DNA from 2 places in the Lactiplantibacillus sp. 3062 genome. Region 2 is predicted to be linked to the other one. Evidence: riboswitches for the same ligand, from Rfam matches in the RefSeq annotation. Region 2 holds a riboswitch; the other holds the start of a gene.

Region 1 (3,423 bases), on a different contig from region 2:
CATATGTACGTCTACGTTGATGGGAAGCTCAAAGTTTCAACGGACATCGTTACTGGAAAGCCCGGTAAACACGCTACAACAACGGGTGTTTGGTACATCTGGAATAAGGAAAAGAACGCGACCCTTAAAGGTGATAATGACGATGGCTCAAGTTATTCCCAACCAGTTTCTTATTGGATGCCGTTCGATGACACTGGCGAAGGAATTCACGATTCTTCATGGCAAACTCAATATGGTGGTACTTGGTACAAGAAGCACGGCTCGCATGGTTGTGTGAACACCCCACCTTCTGTCATGAAAAAAGTTTTTGCTGCCGTGCCAGTCGGAACACCAGTCATTGTTTTCTAATTTAAATCTAATTTAACCAAGCCGGTCTGAATGTTATCAGGCCGGCTTTTTCATCCCTTTTAGCCGTCGTTTGATGTCATAATGATACGTGTAAGCGGTCGTTTTATGGTATTATTTATTAAAACAAACTAATAAATCTGGGGGACCAACTGCTATGCTATTAAAAACACTCGTAAAGCCTAAAGAACGCCTCGTCACCATTACGGCGGACGCGACCTTAGAGGACGCCTTAAAAGTCTTGGAGGATTCCGGCTTCCGCTGTATTCCAATCTTAGATGAAACCGGTCATATCTTCCGCGGCAACATCTATAAGATGCACATCTATCGGCACAAGTCACGGGGCGGCGACATGTCGCTTCCCGTGACGACCCTGCTTAAAAATGCCACGAAAACGATTCAAGTCGACTCCGCCTTCTACAACATCTTCTTCTCCATCAAAGATTTGCCATACATTGCGGTGCTCGATGAACACGGCTATTTCTATGGCATTCTCACTCATACGCGTCTGCTCGACATGCTCTCACAATCTTGGAACGTTAATGTTGGTAGCTATGTTTTAACAGTTGTCTCCGTTGGTGAACGCGGCGACCTTGCAGCCATGGCTAAGATTATCACGAAATATACTTCAATCGCCGGCTGCCTGACCTTAGACGTCCAAAACGGGACACTCGGTTATCGGACGCTCTTTACCTTGCCAGAAAATGTCGACAGTGAAAAGCTCAAACGAATTATCGACAACTTGAATCGCAAACAATTTAAAGTCATCGAAGTGGAAGATTTACAAGCTGAATAATCACAGTTGCCCCGAGGTTACCTTGGGGCTTTTTTTATGAGATGAATTTTCAGTTCAAAAGCGACCAGCTTAAGACTGCTGAAAACAGTTCGAATTAGGACGATCATTGCTACCGAGCAGTTAACAATCCAAAACGCGTTGACCATTTCAAAATAATCAACCAAAAATCAAATTAACCACATTTCATTAAATGAATAAATAAGAGACCGGCGTAATATGCGAAAAACCATCTTCACATACTACGCCGGTCGTTCTTAATATTAAATTCAGTCACACCCTACTGAATCCGGTCACTAAAGTGCAAGACCCGATCCAAGCTGTACATAATTGGCGCAGTGATACTCATGATAATCAACTCTGATAAAGCAGTTGTTAGATACGTCGGCCAAAAAGCGACACCACTACTCATCATGGTAATCATCAGTGCGATCATAAACATCGAAACGGTGAATAGCGCGATATTCAGTAACATCCGTTGCCAAACCGTCTTCAACTTAGGGGCCAACCACGTCAATACCAGCAGGGCTAATAATGATTGGCCGCCACCAAAGAGAACGTTGAGGAGACTCGCACCGGGACCAAAAGCGTCAAACAAAATAACGCCAGCAACAATTCCCCAAATATACTTGCGATTGAACACGGCTAAGTGGTTCAACCCTTCAGAAACGCGGAATTGAATTGCGCCCGATGCCAAGCTAAAAGCTGCGGGGCCTAGGCATAATACAACATACATTGCAGCGACTAGGGCGTTGATAATCCATGGTCGAATTTTTGATTGTGTCATTCGCTTAATTCCTCCTAGTTTTTTTAACGTGGGATGGTTACGAACCACGTATTGATTGAAACAAAGCGAATATAATCGTAGCACGCTCTAGTAGTTCCCGCAAGCTTGCTAATTGAAAATGCTGGTAGGAATAAATAAGTTACCTAATGTAGCCGCCATTACCGCCTTAATTGCTGGCATCCGGTTGCCGGCCTCTTCAAAGACGACCGCCTGCTTACTCTGGAAGACATCATCCGTAATTTCAAACGCCGTCATTCCGTACTGTTCGCCTAATTTGGCTCCCAGCTGCGTCTTTAGATCGTGTAGTGCTGGTAAGCAATGCATGACAATCGTCGATGACTTGCCAGTAGCTGCGAGTAACGCAGTATTAATTTGAAACGGCAATAGTTGCTTGATCCGCTCACCATAGTCGACCTGCTCGCCCATTGAGACCCAGACATCCGTATAAAGCGCATCAGCCTGAGTAACGGCTTGTTGCGGATCAGCCGTAATCACGACCGTGCTCCCAGCTGCCTGCGCATACTGTTGGGCCAACGCGACCACTGCTGGGGCTGGCTGTAACGCTACCGGGGCCCCGATAGCGATATTGATGCCGAGCATCGCTCCCGCCACAAGTAAACTATTAGCCATATTATTGCGACCATCACCAACGTACGCTAACGTCAACCCTTTTAAATGACCAAAATGTTCCTTTAATGTTAAAAAATCCGCTAAAATCTGCGTCGGGTGCCACTCATCGGTCAATCCGTTCCAGACTGGCACACCACTATAGGTCGCTAAGTCTTCGACCGTGCTTTGTTTAAAGCCCCGAAATTCAATACCATCATACATGGACCCCAGTACTTTCGCCGTATCAACAACTGACTCCTTCGTCCCGAATTGGATGTCGTCCTTACCCAAAAACTCTGGATTCGCGCCCAGATCATTAGCCGCCACAGTAAACGCAGAACGTGTCCGTGTTGACGTTTTTTCAAACAGCAACGCAATATTTTTTCCTTGTAAATAAGGGTGTGGGATATGGTGTGCTTTAAGGGTCTTCAAGTGACTAGCAAAGTCAATTAAGTAAGCTAATTCTGTTGGTGTATAGTCGATTTCCTTCAAGAATGACCGACCTTCAAATTGATTATTCATTCGTCGTGACCTCCGTTGTCAAAGTTGTCAGTACCTTTGCAATCAAGGCAATCCCAGCTAATAAATCGGCCGGTTGCATCACAATTGGGGGTAACAAACGTAACGTATTATCGCCAGCTGATAACGTCAATAAGCCTTCTACTTGTAGCCGGGTAATGACTTGATTAACCGGGATTTGTTCATCTAAGTGGATTCCAATCATTAGGCCCTTCCCCGTGATTTGTTTAACTACCGGTATCGGTTCGACTTGAGTCGCTAGGGCTTGCCAGACAAGTTCGGCATGGGCCCGAACCGTCGTTAACAGCGCCGGTGTTAATTGGGTCAAGACACGTTTTGCCGCCGCCATAGCAACAGTATTACCGGCGAA
Region 2 (3,423 bases):
CTGGTTCCAACCTCCATCACGCTGATGTCACTAGTGATTTGTTTTGGACTCTCATACTTAGCGGACGCAATCGGTTTAAGTGCTGTGATTGGCGCGTTCTTTGCCGGTATCGCCGTTGGTCAGACGGACTATCATGAAGTTATCGATGAGCATATTCAACCCATTGGTAATGCTGTATTTATCCCAGTCTTTTTCGTTAGTATTGGGCTGAATATGTCATTCAATGGTTTCCTGAACGATTTTTGGTTCATCGCTGTGATTACCGTTGCGGCAATTGCCACTAAGATCATTGGTGCCGGGGTCGGCGCACGGTTGGCGGGTTTTAATTGGTTAAGCGGCTATGAGATTGGCGCCGGCATGGTGTCACGTGGGGAGATGGCCCTGATCATTGCACAGATTGGTTATCAAGGCAAATTACTATCAGCTGATCGTTATTCGGCAGTCATCACGGCAATCATTTTAACGACGCTGATTGCACCACTATTACTTCGTCAGGCGGTTAAACGCCAACGTGAAGCTTAAAGCAATTGAAAATCCCAACTTGTTTGCGTGTTGCAAACGGGCTGGGATTTTTTAATCACGACATTATTCAGTTGTTAAACGTTGATAGTGGACTTCGGCGAGCTGACCATATCGATTGGTGTCAACTAATTCAAAGCGCTGTTGCTGGTCAATTGCTTTAAATAAGGGAATACCATCACCCAAAATGACTGGTGCAATCTGGATGTAGAGCTCATCAACTAAATCCGCAGCTAACAGCGGCATTAAGACGCCAGCACCGCCAACAATCCAAATATTTTTGCCAGCGGTATGGCGCAAGTCTTCGACGATCTTCGTGACGGGGGTATTGGTGAACTGGGTGCGTTCATCGCCGGTGTGGGGGTGGGAAGTCATGACAATATTGTGGGTCGCCGGATTATATGGATTAATGAGTTGATCAGTGGTTTGTTCCATCGTGTATTCGTAAGTATGGCGGCCCATGATGGCGGTATCAACTTGCTGCATAAATGCTTCGGTGGGGGCATCGTTGGCACCAGCTGTTTTGAACAGCCAGTCCAGCCGATTATCCTTGGTGGCTAAACAACCGTCAATTGAAACGGCCCCATAAAACTGAACTTTACGCATGATTCGACACCTACTTTATCTTTAGTAGTCATATTGTACCATGTTTTCCGGTCATTCACTTGATGAACTCTGGTAAAAGTTCAGTAACATAATTAAATAATTGGTTCGAAATGGGAGGTGGGGAACTACTTAAGGTGTCGCTGGGAGCGTATGAATACTGCAAATAATGATGTTGTGGGGCTAATGGGGATGAGTATGCACAGTGGGTTAAGCAGGTCGTGGTGATTATTGTCAGAGAGGTAGCATCGGCCATCAAGATGTGAGTCGAAGTAACGATTGGTGGTTTTCAAGGGCCCCACCGTCCGCTATAATTGGATTAGCATTTCATCACATACAGTTTGACCTAATTAGGCGAGCTGGCCTGGTTCGTAAACTTCCCAGGATAAAAAACCAAGAACTTCAGTTATCGGAGGTAAGAGAATGAATGCGACGCGTAACGTTATTATTGACTGTGATCCCGGGATCGATGATAGTTTAGCACTATTATTGGCGCTTAAATCACCGGCACTTAATGTGATTGGGATTACAATTGTTTGTGGGAACGTGCCAACCCATATCGGTGCGGAAAATGCACTGAAAATTTTAGATTTGGCTGACCGATTGGATATTCCAGTCTATTTGGGCGCTAATCGCCCATTGGAAGTCGCCTACACGAGTGCGCAAGACACCCACGGCGATGATGGCTTAGGGAATAGTCAGATTCCAGCGGTAACGGCGGTACGACCGATTCAAGATGCCGCTGGTTTTATTGAAGAGACGCTGATTGAAGCACCTGATACTTCGATTTTAGCGTTGGGACCGTTGACGAACATTGCAACGGTACTGCAACGTGATCCACGCTTATTTGAACAAGTCGATCAATTTACACTGATGGGTGGAAGTTATCGGAGTCACGGTAATTGTTCGCCAGTGGCTGAATACAACTTCTGGTGTGACCCGGATGCGGCCAAGGTCGTCTTTGACTTGATGCCTGTTCCCATTCAGATGGTTGGTTTAGACGTCACGCGTAACATCGTGTTGACACCCAGTTTATTAACGTATATTAAAGACGTCAATCCAGCAATGGGGGCTTTTGTTGAGAAAATTACAACCTTTTATTTTGACTTTCATTGGGAATATGAACGGGTTATTGGTTGTGTGATCAATGATCCGTTGGCCGTGGCCGGAATGCTTGACCCAACGATTCTGAGTGGCTTTGAAAGCTACACGACGGTTGTGACGGATGGTGTCGCGCGTGGGCAGTCAATCGTGGATGATCATGATTTCTGGCACAACACACCCAATAGTCAAATCATGACGAAGGTTGACGTCGTAGCTTTTTGGCGGTTGTTCTTAACGACTGTGGTCGGTGCGGCTGATCCTGATTTAACGCAAGTCTTGCACCAATTGGTGAGTGCATGAAGAGAATAAAAACGCGGGCAATTACGTTATTGGCGCTCTGCATTGCCCTGAATATTGTTGGCAGTAACATTGCCTTGATGTTAAAATTACCGATTTATTTAGATTCAATTGGTACCGTTTTGGCTGCTGCTGTGTTTGGACCACTGGGTGGAATGTTGGCCGGGGGTGCCACCGGAGTTATCGTGGGTGCGACGACAGACCTGTACTCGCTGTTCTTCATGCCCGTTCAACTGCTGACTGGGTTAGTTGCTGGTCTGCTATATCGGCGAATCAAGCCGGGCACGTGGCGGTCAAATTGGTGGCTAGCTGGTGTTATTTCACTTCCCGGAACACTTTTATCCACGGCGATTACGGTCATCTTATTTCATGGCATCACGTCGTCTGGTTCGAGCATGCTAGTCCAATTATTATTAGGTACCGGTATGGGCAAAACGATGGCCGTCTTCTTGATACAAGTGGGAACGGATTATTTAGATCGGTTTATCACAGTGTACGTGGTCGCACTTGTTTACCGCGCATTGCGATATAAATTGCCGCAAGCTAATTAGTTGAACGGATGACTTGGTGTCGGATGACTAAATCTAAGCATGTTTACGCTAACTCGCACTTTTTCCAGCGGGCCGAAGCAGGCTGTCTTTGAGCTTGGCAAATTCTAGTTTTCGATTCGTAGTGTCTGATGAGTCGTGTAAATATGAACAGTAAAAATGACCTCACAGGAACATTCCTGGCGAGGTCATTTTTACTGTTATGAGGTTAAAGTGCAGTGGTCAGTGGCACTACGAGTCGCGGCGACTCATCTTACCATCTTCAATTTGATAGACCACGTCACAGTCATCAATCAGCCGTTGGTCATGGGTCACCATTACGATGGCCTTTTGGTGCTGATGAGCTTCGTTG

The links. A riboswitch is a leader RNA that binds a small molecule or an ion and turns the genes downstream of it on or off. The one in region 2 is predicted to bind preQ1.
Region 1: it holds a riboswitch for preQ1, as region 2 does, so the genes downstream of both, ACWQAU_RS00080 (QueT transporter family protein) here and ACWQAU_RS08520 (nucleoside hydrolase) in region 2, are expected to answer to the same signal.

The regions. Positions count from the first base shown of each region.
Region 1 covers NZ_JBVAYE010000001.1:18,490-21,912, forward strand. Annotated here, with positions in the region: gene ACWQAU_RS00070 (L,D-transpeptidase family protein) at 1-348, shown strand, start outside; gene cbpA (cyclic di-AMP binding protein CbpA) at 503-1,141, shown strand; gene ACWQAU_RS00080 (QueT transporter family protein) at 1,419-1,925, opposite strand; PreQ1 riboswitch class I at 1,934-1,979, opposite strand; gene argF (ornithine carbamoyltransferase) at 2,034-3,056, opposite strand; gene ACWQAU_RS00090 (acetylornithine transaminase) at 3,049-3,423, opposite strand, start outside.
Region 2 covers NZ_JBVAYE010000004.1:170,024-173,446, forward strand. Annotated here, with positions in the region: gene ACWQAU_RS08510 (cation:proton antiporter) at 1-522, shown strand, start outside; gene ACWQAU_RS08515 (dihydrofolate reductase family protein) at 586-1,125, opposite strand; PreQ1 riboswitch class I at 1,481-1,525, shown strand; gene ACWQAU_RS08520 (nucleoside hydrolase) at 1,546-2,526, shown strand; gene ACWQAU_RS08525 (ECF transporter S component) at 2,523-3,074, shown strand; gene ACWQAU_RS08530 (ABC transporter ATP-binding protein) at 3,303-3,423, opposite strand, start outside.